2 regions of the Arthrobacter sp. PAMC25284 genome follow, and region 1 is predicted to be linked to the other one. Evidence: predicted binding sites of a transcription regulator. Region 1 holds the regulator's gene; the other holds the start of a gene.
What was found. The regulator LexA, encoded in region 1, represses DNA repair genes until DNA is damaged. The targets are predictions, from matches to a motif close to TCGAACANNTGTTCGA.
Positions count from the first base shown of each region.

Region 2: KY499_RS01440 (DUF6504 family protein) is a predicted target of LexA. The motif match lies at 2,518-2,533, and genes of this name have one in related genera.

Region 1 covers NZ_CP080382.1:1,180,530-1,187,512, forward strand. Annotated here, with positions in the region: gene KY499_RS05555 (hypothetical protein) at 62-220, opposite strand; gene hisH (imidazole glycerol phosphate synthase subunit HisH) at 221-1,027, opposite strand; gene hisB (imidazoleglycerol-phosphate dehydratase HisB) at 1,024-1,650, opposite strand; gene KY499_RS05570 (histidinol-phosphate transaminase) at 1,726-2,844, opposite strand; gene KY499_RS05575 (LysM peptidoglycan-binding domain-containing protein) at 2,912-3,382, opposite strand; gene lexA (transcriptional repressor LexA) at 3,719-4,468, shown strand; partial or broken gene KY499_RS05585 (ATP-dependent DNA helicase) at 4,540-6,580, opposite strand; gene hflX (GTPase HflX) at 6,726-6,983, opposite strand, start outside.
Region 2 covers NZ_CP080382.1:297,326-304,308, forward strand. Annotated here, with positions in the region: gene KY499_RS01420 (SOS response-associated peptidase) at 1-251, shown strand, start outside; gene KY499_RS18475 (beta-ketoacyl synthase N-terminal-like domain-containing protein) at 391-804, shown strand; gene KY499_RS01425 (beta-ketoacyl-[acyl-carrier-protein] synthase family protein) at 813-1,622, shown strand; gene KY499_RS01430 (chorismate mutase) at 1,669-1,989, shown strand; gene KY499_RS01435 (hypothetical protein) at 2,050-2,436, opposite strand; gene KY499_RS01440 (DUF6504 family protein) at 2,628-2,951, shown strand; partial or broken gene KY499_RS01445 (DNA polymerase III subunit alpha) at 2,948-6,464, shown strand; gene KY499_RS01450 (DNA alkylation repair protein) at 6,510-6,983, opposite strand, start outside.

The sequences.
Region 1 (6,983 bases):
CAGCTTCGGTAGTGCGACGAGTGATCGGGGGGTGTGGCGGATCTCTGGGCCGCAGGCGGCGTCAGGAGGTGGGCAGTGTGAGCAGGTACGCGGCCAGCAGCGACATGCCTGCCAGGACATAGAAGAGTATCTGAATCCAGAGCGGGCTCTTCTGTTGCCGGAAGGACAGAGCCCCGCCGATCAAAAGGCCGGCGAGGCCCATCAGCACTATGGACCACATCTAGGCGGGCTGTTCCGGGTTTGCAGCTGCCTCGGTGCCCGATTCGGCAGCCGTGGCGCCGGATTCGGCGGCCGTGTTCCCGGCGGGAGCCGCCGTGCGGGGCCGCAGGCTCTCCACCCAGTTGCGCAGCAGGCGCGCGCCGGCGTCGCCGGACTTTTCCGGATGGAACTGTGTGGCGCACAGCGGGCCGTTTTCCACGGCCGCGATGAACGGTGCTCCGTGCTCGGACCACGTGACCAGCGGTGCCGCCATGCGCGGCTGGATGACGTCAAAGTCCCATTGCTGCACCCCGTACGAGTGGACAAAGTAGAAGCGCTCGTTCTCCACGCCTGCGAACAGCGTGGAGCCTTCCGGTGCCGCCACCGTGTTCCAGCCCATGTGCGGCACGACGTCGGCCGGCAGCAACTCGACCTTGCCGGGCCACTCCCCCATGCCTTCCGCTTCGGTGCCGTGTTCGACGCCTGCCTCGAAGAGGACCTGGAGGCCCACGCAGATTCCCAGTACGGGCCGTCCGCCGGCGACGCGGCGTCCGATCATACGGACAGCGTCAACTGCCTTGAGTTCCCGCATCACGGTTTCGAAGGCACCGACGCCGGGAACCAGCAGACCGTCGGCGTTAAGGACGTCCTCGGGCCTGGAGCTAAGGATGACCTCGGCGCCTGCGCGTTCGAGTGCCCTGACGGCCGAGCGGACGTTACCGGAGCCGTAGTCGAGCACCGTAACGGTGGGCTTGCCCCCCGGGGACGCAGATTTCGAACCGGCCGCGGGGTCGATGATGGCACCGTCGCGGAGGATCGGGCCCGTCACAGGGCACCCTTGGTGGACGGGATTCCCTCGACGCGCGGATCCGGCTCGACAGCGGCGCGCAGCGCACGGGCGAAGGCCTTGAACTGGGCTTCCACGATGTGGTGCGGGTCCCGCCCGGCGGTGACGTTCATGTGCAGGCAGATTCCGGCGTGCAGGGTGATGGCTTCGAAGACGTGCCGGGTCAGGGAACCCGTGAAGTGGCCGCCGATCAAGTGGTATTCCTGGCCAGCAGGTTCTCCCGCGTGGACCAGGTAGGGACGTCCGGAGACGTCCACAACGGCGTGCGCGAGAGCCTCGTCCAGGGGAACGGTGGCCTCGCCGAAGCGGCGGATGCCGGCCTTGTTTCCGAGGGCGGTCTTCAGGACCTCGCCGAACGTGATGGCGACGTCCTCCACGGTGTGGTGGACGTCGATGTGGGTGTCGCCGGTGGCCTTGACGGTCATATCGATCAGTGAGTGCTTGCAGAGCGCGGTCAGCATGTGGTCGTAGAACGGAACCGAGGTGCTGATGTCCGAGATCCCCGTACCGTCAAGGTTGATCTCGACCAGGACGGAGGACTCGCTCGTGGAGCGTTCCATGCGTGCGGTCCGGGCCGCGACAGCGGTTGTTCCGGTGATACTCATGTCAATGTGTCCTTTGGCTTTGGCTGAAGGCGTGGTGCCGGGCAGTCGTACGGGGCCTCTTGCTCCGGGTTAAGTCTAGGCGGGCAGAGTGGCCTGGCTGGTCAGGATGTGTTCGAGCGCCGCAAGGAAGGCTGTGGTTTCCGTCTCAGTGCCGGCGGTCACCCGCAGGTGGCCTGGGATGCCGACGTCGCGGATCAGCACGCCGGCCTCCAGCAGTCCCTGCCAGACCTGATGGGGATTCTCGAGACCGCCGAAGAAGACGTAATTCGAGTCGGACGCTGCGGGTTTCAGGCCCATCCGCTGTAGCTCGGCGACAATCCGGTCCCGCTGGCGCTTGATGTCCTCGACGTCGGCCATCAAGGCCTCGCGGTGGCGCAGGGCGGCCAGGGCGGTCGCCTGCGTGACAGCGGAGAGGTGGTAGGGCAGCCGGACCAGGCGAAGGGCGTCAGTGACTTCGGGTGCGGCCGCCATGTAGCCCAGCCGTGCGCCGGCGAGAGCAAACGCCTTGCTCATCGTCCGCGACACGATCAGCCGCTCACGGCCGGGCAGGAGCGTCAGTGCGCTGGGCGTACCGTCGTGGGAAAATTCGTGGTAAGCCTCGTCAACGATCACGATGGTCTGGCTTGCCTCACCGGCTGCATACACCGCCTCGACCACATCGAGGCCAAGCCCTGTTCCGGTGGGATTGTTCGGGGAGCAGAGGAACACAACGCTCGGCTGCAGCTCACGGACCTGGCGTGCCGCCGAGTCGGCGCTAAGGCCGAAGTCATCTGCCCGTGCGCCGGCAATGTACGCCGTGTCCGTACCGGCGGCCAGCAACGGGTACATGGAGTACGTCGGAGGGAAGCCGAGCGCAGTCCGGCCCGGGCCACCGAAGGCCTGGAGGATCTGCTGGAGGACCTCGTTGGAGCCATTGGCGGCCCAGACGTTGTTGGCGTCCAGTCCGTGACCAAGATATTCGGCCAGCCCCTCGCGCAGTTCGGTGAACTCCCGGTCCGGATACCGGTTCAACCCCGTGGCCGCGGCGGAGACGGCTTCCGTGATGGCGGCACGGACGTCGGCCGGAACACCGTGCGTGTTTTCGTTCACGTTGAGCAGGATGGGGACGTCCAGCTGGGGCGCCCCATACGGGCGCAGACCACGCAGATTAGTCCGGAGGGGCAGTCGGTTGAGTCGCTCTAGCTGGTCAGTCACTGCACCAGTTTAAGTGACACCGCGACGGCCCTGAAACTGTGACGCCGCGGCGCCGGTGTTCCCGTCTCTAGCTGGTCGGCACGAAGAGCTGCTGGCCCGGCATAACCCTTGCGGCTTCCAGGTTGTTGAGCTGGACAATATCGGCAATCACGTCGCGGGGGTCCCGTTCCGGCGACACCGCACCGGCGATGGCCCACAGCGATTCACCCGCCTGGACGGTCACGGTAACGGTGGGGGTCACGGAGAGTTCGGACACCGATTCCGCAGCCTTGGCCGGGGCGTTGAAGAAGCCACCGAGGGAGAGGAGAAGCGCTGCCAGCAGGACCAGCGGCATGCCGAACACTACGAAACGCCCACGCCTGGTCAGCCGCAGCGGGGCCAGCCTGTCAGAGGGCGCGTCCGGCACCAGCCACAGGTGGCCCCCGGCCGAGTTATGGCGGCCCGCGACCACGCGGCCCGACTTGCCGCCGTCGCCGTGACCACTGCGGCCGCTGTAACTGTGGTCCTGCGTGTCTTGAAAAGCGCTTGTAACTGACATGAACTGAGTCCTCCTGAACAAAACTGTGCCGCCCGGCGTACTCCGCTTACCTGCCGCCACTCGGCCTGATTTCGAACATAAAGTCGAATTCGAGGCCATGGTTGCGCCTCTGATATTCGAACACATCTTCGAACTTTGCTGATTCATTTCTAGCACTTACTAACGAACGTTGTCGAGACTCGCTAGAACAAATGTTTGAAAATGCTGTGTGGCTGGCCTAGGTTTGAGGGACAGAACAACCACTTCTGCAGTTGATCAGCAGGGTCTGACATTTCAGGCCGGACGTTCCCGGCAACTGCGACGACAGCCGGGTGGAATGGAAAGGCGTTGGCGAACATGGCAGCACAAGCCACCGGCGGCAGGGCCACCCCACGGAGCCCCAAGCCCGCCCGGGCACCCAAGAGCCTGACCGTCCGGCAGAAGAAGATCCTGGAGACCATCCAGCGCTCTGTCACGGACAACGGTTACCCGCCGTCCATGCGCGAGATCGGCGACACCGTCGGGCTCGCCAGCCTCTCCAGCGTCACCCACCAGCTTTCGCAGCTGGAAAAGCTCGGCTACCTGCGCCGCGATCCCAAGCGCCCCCGGGCGATGGAAGTTCTGATGCCGCTGACGCTGGATGAGGGAAAGGCGGCAATTCCCGGGGTGGAAAAATCGGGCGGTCTGCGCGCCGTCGGCGGAATGTCCGTCTCGGAACTGGCCAGCGCCACGGACACGGCCATGGTTCCCTTCGTGGGGCGGATCGCCGCCGGTGGACCTATCCTGGCCGAGCAGGTGGTCGAGGATGTGATGCCGCTCCCCCGCCAATTGGTAGGCCACGGCGAATTGTTTATGCTCCGGGTCGCCGGGGATTCCATGATTGACGCCGCGATCTGCGACGGTGACTGGGTTGTGGTCCGCCGGCAGAAGGATGCCCTGAACGGAGACATCGTGGCTGCGCTGCTCGACGACGAGGCAACGGTCAAGACGTTCCGCCAGCGCGACGGTCACACCTGGCTGCTCCCGCAAAACACCCAGTACGAGCCGATCCTCGGCGATCACGCAGTCCTGATGGGCAAAGTCGTCTCGGTCCTGCGCTCTCTCTAACCCGGGCGCCCGTAGGGACACAAACAGGGACGCAGCCCGGCCGGGCGACACCTGCCCCGCGCGCCACCGGCCTAAGCCTTGGCCGGCTCCTTGGCGAGGCGCTCAAGCGCTGCCCGGGCCACCGACGGGTCGGTCGTCGGCCAGAACGGCGGCAGGGCCGCGCGGAGGAACCCGCCGTAGCGTTCCGTCGACAGCCGCGAATCCAGAACCGCCACCACTCCCCTGTCGGACGTGGATCGGATCAACCGGCCCGCCCCCTGGGCGAGGCGGATGGCCGCATGGGTCGCCGAGACCGCCATAAAGCCGTTGCCGCCGGCCTGTGCCACCGCCCGGGACCGTGCCGTCATCAGCGGGTCATCGGGCCGTGGGAATGGTATCCGGTCGACCACCACGAGTCGGCACGAAAGGCCTGGAACGTCGACCCCCTGCCACAGCGACATTGTCCCGAACAGGCAGGTGTCCGGTTCGTCGGCAAACTGCCGCACCAGCGCCGTCATGGACGAATCCCCCTGGCACAAAATGCTGTGATCCAGCCGCGGCCGCAGGGCCTCGGCGGCTTCCTCGGCCGCCCGGCGGGACGAGAAGAGGCACAGCGCCCCGCCACCGGAGGCGCGGATCAGCTTCTCGAGCTCATCCAGTGCCTCCGGGGACGTCCCGCGGCCGGGCTTGGGCAGGTGCCGGGCGACGTAAAGGATGCCTTGTTTCGGATAATCGAACGGCGACCCGACATCGACGCCGGTCCAGCTCGGGGCCCCACTGCCGACCAGGGCCCAGGCCGCCTGCTGCCGGTTCGAACGCGGCACCGATCGCCAGGGTGGCCGAGGTCAGGATAACGGTGTGGCCCGCGAACAGGCCCTCCCGCAGCCGCCCGGCGACGCTGAGCGGAGCCACGTTGATCAGCGCTGGGGAGTGTTCGTCCGGCTGGGTGTAACCCTGTTGCGGATCAAAGGTGCTGTTCCGGGAGAACCAGACCACCTCGCGGTTCTCCCGGGCGGCCAGCAGCCGTTCGCAAAGTTCAAGGATGACCATCAGCCGCGAGCGTGCCAGCTGCCGGCCGCCGTCGGCCGTAGTACCACTTTCCGCCTTGGAATCCGACAATGCCGCCCTGCAGGCATCACGCAACTGGTCCACACAGTCCAGCTGCTCGCCGTTGAGCCCATTGGGCATCAGGCCGCTGGGAACGTCGGCAACGGCCAGCTCGAGGTTGGCGGCGGCGTTGTTCAGCGCGTCCACGGTGATCCCGGTATGCTTCCGGGCGCCGGAGGCGGCAGCGTGGACCATGGCCACCGACAGCTGGCCCGAGACGGCGCCGGTGACACGGTCCTGCAGTTCGTGGGCCTCGTCGACCACCACAACGTCGTATTCGGGCAACACCGCGAGTCCCTCGAAGGCGCTGACGGCGAGCATGGCGTGATTGGTCACTACGACGTCGGCGTCGGCGGCGTTTTGCCGGGCCAGTTCACTGAAGCATTCGGCTGCGAGCGGGCACTTCTGCGCCCCGAGGCATTCCATCGACGTGACCGAAACCTGGCGCCAGGCCCGGTCCGTCACCCCGGGCATCAATTCGTCGCGGTCACCCATGGCAGTGTCTTCGGCCCATTCGCGAAGCCGGACAACTTCCTTGCCCAGCTGGGAGGCAGCGCCGCCCATGGCCGCCGCAAAATGCGGCACACTGGTGTCCTCGCCGAGCGAAAACAACTGCCCTTCGGACGGTTCCTCGGACGGGAACCCGCCCTCGAGCTTGTGCCGGCAGACATAGTTGGACCGGCCCTTCACGAGGGCCACCTTGACCGGGCGTTCGAGCGCAGGAGTGATGGACTTCAGCAGCCGCGGCAGGTCGCGGCCGACAATCTGGGTCTGCAGCGCCAGAGTGGCGGTCGAGACGAGCGTTGGCTTGTTGCTGACCAGCGAGTGCGCGATCAGCGGAATGAGGTACGCCAACGATTTACCAGTACCGGTTCCCGCCTGGACGAGCAGATGGTCACCGGTCTCGATGGCACGCGCCACCTGCCGGACCATCTCGTGCTGGCCGCTGCGGCTTTGGCCGCCCATGCCGGCCACGGCCCGGTCGAGCAGTTCGATGACGCGTTGTTCGCTGGCCGTTCCGGAAATGCCGGCCGGTTCCGGCGCTGCCTCACCGTCAACTGCCTCCCCGTCGGCGGGTTCGCCGGCCGCGGGTTCGCCCACAGCCGGCTCGTCCGCCGCAGGTACACCTGCCAGCCCGGCCACAGGTTCACCTGCCGCCGAAGGACCCGTTTCAGTCATTAGTGACGAACGACGCGAGTTCGGCTGCGAGGCCTTCACGCACCAAAACAACGGCACGGGTGCCGGTCTCCTCATGCTCGAGGCTGACGATCTCGGCGTCGGTCTCGTGGAGTTTACTGATCAAGTCTCCGCGTTCGTAGGGGATGAGCAGTTCGAGCTTTACCCCGGGCCGCGGGATGCCGTCGCTGATGGCCTGGAGCAGTGCCGGGATACCTTCGCCCGTGCGTGCCGAGACCACAACGTGGCGCGG
Region 2 (6,983 bases), 880 kb from region 1:
ATGGCTATGCCGGCGGCACACTCGCCGAATTGACTGCCCTGCACGACCGCGTCCCGATCCCCATGGACCAAAGCACCCTGGCGGCCTGGCTGGACCCGCGCGACGATGACGCCGCCGCCCTGGTGGACCTTGTCCGCGCGGGGGCACACGACGTCGCGGAGACCTGGACGATCGACGCCGTTGGCACCGCCGTCGGAAATGTGAAAAACAATGCTCCGGAGCTCCTCATTCCCGTGGCGGGGCTCTTCTAGCCGACCGCCGGTCCCGGCATCCGGACACCTGGCCGCTCCGAATACTTCCCAAAGGTAAGATTGGTTGCGCCCTTTTGCCGGCGTGCGCCTGATGCTCCCACCGCGGGGGTGCGCGGGGAATTGAGTCGGAGGAAAAAGAGTGGCTGCTGTAACCGGAGAATCCATCGGAGTCGTTGTTACCGGCATGGGCGCCATGACGCCGGTAGGCGGAACGCTGCCCGAGACGTGGGCGGGGCTGCTGGCCGGCCGGTCCGGGGTTGCTGCCCTCGAGGACGAATGGGCCGCCACCCTGCCGGTCCGTATTGCCGGACGCGTCACCGCGGACCCGGCCGACCACCTCTCGATGCGTGAATTCCGGCGGATGGACCGCTGCGGCCAGTTGGCCCTCATCGCGGCACGGGAAGCCTGGGTCCAGGCCGGTACCCCCGGGGCCGACCCCGAGCGGCTCGCCGTAGTCATCGGCTCCGGGTACGGCGGACTGGGGACCACTCTTGCCCAGGCCCGTGTCCTGGACAACGCGGGGGGCCCCGCCGGGTTTCACCGCATACCCTGACCCAGATTATGGTCAACGGTCCCGCGGCCTGGGTCTCGATCGACGTCGGCGCCCGCGGCGGTGCGCGGACTCCGGTCAGCGCGTGTGCGTCCGGGGCTGAGGCAATCGTCCAGGCAGCTGAGATGATCCGCAGCGGCGCCGCCGACGTCGTTATCGCCGGCGGCGTGGACGCCTGCGTCAATGAGCTGACCATCAGCGGCTTCGCCCAAATCCGGGCATTGTCCACCGCTGACGGGGATCCGGCCAAAGTGTCCCGTCCCTTTGACCGGGACCGCAACGGATTTGTGATCGGCGAAGGCGCCGGGATCCTGGTGCTGGAACGGGAGGACTTTGCCGTCGCACGGCGGGCTGAAATCCTGGGCCGGATCGCCGGCGGGGCAATCACCTCCGACGCCCATGACATTGTTGCGGCCGACCCGGCAATGCAGGAACGAGTGATGCAAAAAGCGCTGGACCAGGCATCGCTGACCGGCGCCGACGTCGGCTTCGTCCACGCCCATGCCACCTCCACCCCGCTGGGCGACCGGCTCGAGGCCGGGGCCATCGCGGCTTTGCTCGGTGACCAGGTCCCCGTCACCTCCACGAAGTCCATGACGGGGCACATGCTCGGCGGCGCCGGGGCACTGGGCGCCATCGTCGCGGTCCAGGCGCTCCGCACCGGAAGGCTCCCGGGAACCCTCAACCTCGAGAATCCTGATCCGGAGATCGGCCTCAACGTGATCGGCGCGGCCATCGATTGTTCAGCGGCCGGCGCTGGAATGACCAATGCCTTCGGATTCGGCGGCCACAGCGTGTCGCTTGTTATTACGGGCGGCTAAGCGCACGAATCGACCACGGGGCCGAACCTTGGATACGCTCAGGGACATGTCCACGAACCACGAAGCTGAGAAAAACGCCAAGGCCGACAGGGAACAGCTCGCCGCTGTCCGGGTAGCCGTTGACGAGGTGGACGAGCAGATCGTCACACTGATTGCACGCCGGGAACGGCTCATCAGGATTTCAGGCACCTTGAAGGGTGACGACGCGGAAGTCCGGGCGCCCGGGCGGGTCGAGCGCGTGATTGAACACGTACGCTCCGCCGCGGAGAAAAAAGACATCGATCCCGACATTGTGGAGACGACCTACCGGGCCATGATCTCGGCATTCATCGAACTGGAACTGAAAGTCCACAACGCCACCGACTGACACCGCCGCAGCCGGCTTGTACAGGCGGCCGGCCGTCACGGCGGGCCGCCTTTGTGTTGCCTACAGGGACTCCTGAACCGGAACGTTGGCCTGGAAATCGCGGCCGTCCGCTTCGCTGAACGCGCTCATCAGGTGCCCCTTGGTTAGGCCCATCACGGTGCTCAGCGGGAAGTTGCCGGTAATGGTGTTGCCCGAATGCTCCACGTCCTTGAGGTCAAAGTTCTCCTCGGTGCCGTCGTGGCTGAAGCAGTAAAAGGACACGGCCTCGCCGTTCATGAACTCGATCCCCATCCGGCGCTGGTGGGAATAGTCCGGGGTGGTCGCAACCAGACCCACCACGTAGGCGCCCTGGCCCGGGATATTGCCGTCAATACTAAATTTCGCCACCAAATGGGATTCCTTGGCGGCGACGCTGACGTGGTTCAAAAGTGCGTTATGGGAGCTCATGGCTCAATCCTGCTACCTGTGTCCGCGTCCGTCCACCCCTGATCTAGGTTTTGTTCCCCGCCCTGCGTAGACTGACTCTGTTCGAATATATATTCGAATAAAAATTGTGTGCCTGGCTGCCAGCAGGCCGTTCCCGGGCGCCGTCCAACTGTGTCCGGGAACCCTGCCGCCGGGTTGTTCAGGGAGGCTTAATGGGCGTTTTCAGCGAGTCTGTCTCTGTCGTCTGCTCTCCCGCGGGCCAGCCCGAGACGCTGGAGTGGTCCGGCCGCTGCTACACCGTCTGTGTGGAACCGGTCCGCTGGTTCGAGCGGCGAAAGTGGTGGGCCGAGGAATCCCGGGCGCCGCTCGGGAGCGGCCCCGGACTGGTGGACCATGAAATCTGGCGTGTCCAGGTGCGTGCTTCCGAGGATGCCGGGGAAGGCCTCCTCACCCTTGACCTCAGCCGCCACGTCGGCAGCGGCCGCTGGCGGCTGCTGCGGGTCCATGACGCCGTCCAGACCAGGCGGCGAGCATGAGCTTCACCCATCTGCACGTTTCCACCGCCTTCAGCGCCCACTACGGCGTCTCCTGGCCCGAGGACCTCGCGGCGGCCGCTGCCGCGGACGGCGCCACCGCACTGGCCTGTACCGACCGTGACGGACTCTACGGGGCAGTCAAGCACCTGAAGGCCTGCATGGCCGCGGGCCTGGACGCAATCATCGGGGTGGACCTGGCGGTCCTGGACGACGACGGCGACCTCCGTACCGACGTCGGGGGCCGCGTCGTCGTCCTGGCCCACGGGCACACCAGCGGTGCCGGGTACCGGGCACTGTGCCGGCTGATCTCCGATGCGCATGCCCGCACCACGGGAAAGGCCGGTGGAGCCGTGCCGGTGGCTGTTACCCGGGCCGAACTGGCCTCACGCACCCTGGACCCGGAAACCCTGCAGCCGGTGCTGACCGTGCTGATTGGCCCCGACTCGGACGTCGGACGCGCCATGGGCGGGCGGCGCTACCTGCGGCCCCGTACCCTCTTCAAACGCTGGCTGGAAGCCCTGCCGCCGGGGACCCTCGCCGCCGAAGTGGTCTCCCAGCTCAGCCCGCCCGGTGAACCGCTCAGCACGGCCCAGGCCGTGCGGATGCTCAAACTCGCCGCCGAACACGACGTCCCTCCGGTGCTGAGCAACGCCGTCCGGTATGTCGCCGAGGACGGGGCGGCCACCGCTGACGTCCTGGATTCAGCCCGGGCGCTGAAATCGCTCCCCGAACTCTCCGCTGCCCCGCTGCTTCAGCCCAACGGCCAGGGCTGGCTCAAACCGGCGGCACAGATGATTCGGCTGGGACAGGAAATCATTCACGCCGCAGGGTACGGCGCCGCGGACCTCAAACGGCTGCTGGACCAGACCGGGGCGCTCGCGGACCGGTGCAGGATGGATCCCGCCACGGACATGGGGTGGAAACAGCCCGTCGTCCCCGAGGCCTCTGTAATCGGGATTGCCGGGGACCCGCTCGTGGAACTCACCCAGCGCTGCGATGCCGGCATCAGCGCCCGGTTCCCCGGAATCACCGGGAAGGCCCGGGAACAGCTGCGGGCCCGGCTGGAACACGAACTCCGGATCATCGACAGCCTGGGTTTCGCCTCCTATTTCCTGACGGTCGCCGAGGTCTCACGGATGATCCAGGACATGGGGGTCCGGGCCGCCGCCCGCGGCTCCGGTGCCTCCAGCCTGGTCAACTACCTCATCGGCGTCAGCCAGGTCAATCCGCTCCAGCATGACCTTATTTTCGAGCGCTTTCTCTCCCGGGACCGCGCCACCCTCCCCGACATCGATATCGACGTCGAAAGCGCTGAACGGCACAATGTTTACCGGAAAATCTTTACCCGCTTCGGAGCCGAACGCGTCACCTTGATGAGCATGCAGAACGGCTACCGCGCTCGCGGTGCCGTGCGGGACGCCGGCATGGCCTTGGGGCTGGACGACGGCGAGGTTGGGGAGATCGCCAAGCAGCTGTGGCGGTTTTCTGCCCGGAATTTCCGCGAGGCGCTGGCGGAGAAGCCGGAACTTAAGGAGTTCGCCGGGCGGGTGGATCAGCGGGATTTCACCGGGAACCAGCAACTGGACCTGCTGGTGGACCTGACCGAACGGCTCGACCGGCTGCCACGCCACATCTCCATGCATCCGTGCGGGGTCATCCTGGGCGATGCCACGCTGCTGGACCGCACCCCGGTGCAGCCCAGCGGCTTGGGCCTTCCGATGAGCCAGTTCGACAAGCACGACATGGACCCTATGGGCATGCTCAAACTCGACGTGCTGGGGGTCCGGATGCAAAGTGCCATGGCTTTCGCCGTCCGGGAGGTCATCCGGCTCCACCCCTCCAAGGCCGAGGTGGTCGCGGCAGGCGCACATCCAACCGGGCCGGACGGGACCGGGCCGGACTACATCGCTGCGGACGGGCGGATCGACCTGAACGCCGTCCCGCTCGATGACGAACCCACCTATGAACTGATCCGCAGCACGCACACCCTGGGCTGTTTCCAGATCGAATCCCCGGGCCAGCGCGAACTGATCGGCAAGCTGGCGCCCCGGGAATTCAACGACCTCATCATCGACATCTCGCTGTTCCGTCCGGGACCCATGCAATCCGACATGGTCCGGCCCTTCCTGGAACACCGGCACGGGTTTGCCCCCGAGGTCTATCCGCACCCGGACCTGAAACCGGTGCTGCAGGAGACCCACGGTGTCACGGTCTTCCACGAGCAGATCCTGAAGACCTTCGACGTGATGACCGGCTGCGGGCTGGCGCGGGCCGACGAGTTCCGCCGCGCGTTGGGCAACGGGGTACTGGAAGGGAAAGTGGAGGAGTTTTTCCGGAAGGAGGCCCGGGCAAGAAAGTACACTCCGGAGGTGGTGGACAAGGTCTGGGGCACGCTGAAGGCTTTTGGCAGCTTCGGATTCTGCAAGGCCCACGGGGCTGCCTTTGCCGTGCCCACCTACCAGTCGGCATGGTTGAAGACCCACCACCCGGAGGCGTTCCTGGCCGGGCTGTGGGAGCACGATCCCGGCATGTACCCCAAGCGCCTGCTCGTGGCCGAGGCCCGGCGGATGGGAATCCCGATCCTGCCCCTTGACATCAACCGGAGCGGGGCCGAGTACCGGGTGGAATTGGTCGACGCCGGCCCCGGGCCGTGGCAGGCTGGGCATACGCCTGAGCCTGAACGGCATCTACGGGTTGTCCGGCGCCGAGCTGAAACGCATCGAGGCAGGCCAGCCCTATGATTCCCTGGCGGATCTGCGGGTGCGGTCCCGGCTGAGCAGGCCGGGCATCCAGCGGCTGGCACGGTTGGGTGCGTTTGATTCGTTGCACCGCGCCTCGGGAGGCGAGGGCAGTCGTGCGGACCTGGTCCAGCACCTGCAGAACCTGCAGCACCGGCCCCCGCGCAAAGGCACAGAGGTGATCGAGGGTCAGCTGGCCCTGCCGCTCGGGGACGTCGAGCTGAAAAACGTGAAGGCGGTCCTGCCCGCACCCAGCATGGTGGAAAATGTCCGTGCGGAGCTGGACCTGATGGCCATGGACGTCAGCGAACACCTGATGACCAGCCACCGTCCCCTGCTGGACAGGCTCGGCGTCACCACCGCGGACAAGCTGCTGGGGCTGCGCAACGGCACGGAAGTGCTCGTGGCCGGGGTCCGGGTCGCCACCCAGACGCCGCCCATGCGGGGAGGCCGCCGGGTGGTGTTCATCAGCGTCGACGACGGCACCGGATGCGTGGACTCGGTGTTCTTCCATGAGGCCCAGGAGCAGGCCGGGCCCCTGCTGTTCGGCACCCGGCTCCTGCTCATCCGGGGCACCACCCGCCGGACCGGACCCCGGGGGATCAGCATCAGTGCCAGTATGGCCTGGGACCTTAGCCGCACCGGCACCCTGCCGTACCCGGAGCAACCGTCCGCCGCACCCGGTCCCGGTGGGCCACGTCACCATGGTCCGTTGCTGCCGGGGCCGCTGGACGGCATCCGCCGCAACCTTGCCATCACCGGGTTCGGAGGCTGACCCCGGGCTCTACAAAAGGCCCGAAGTTTCGGGCCTCGGTCACCTTCACGGTTGGGCCAGCATCCTGGCAATCGGGCGGACCACTCGTCGAGTTGGTGCGTCGTCGGATGCGGCGAGTCGTCGTACGATCGCGTCAACCTCAGTCAGTAGCTTTGGTCGTTTGTGCACGATTGCGCGGAGCGCCATGGTTTGCGCTTTCCCCACCAGATGCCGGGGGTCGCTGGCATTCGCATCGATCAGCGCCAGGGCGTTCCCGAAGCGCTCGTCGTCGGCGCTCTTGTCGTGGAGGGCGAGAGCCCACAACAACGCGAAACCGGCGCGCTTCGTGAATTCGCCGTCGTTGTTCGCCCAGGGTTCGACCATCGACCAGGCTGCAGGAGCCTTATCGAACAGTGTGAAACACACAGTATCGACCAGGGCCCAGTTGTCGAAGTCAGAGCACCAATCATTCATTTGATCGACGTCGACAAGTTCGGGGTCATCAATGTGCGCGGCGATCGTGCGTGCCTCGTAGAGACC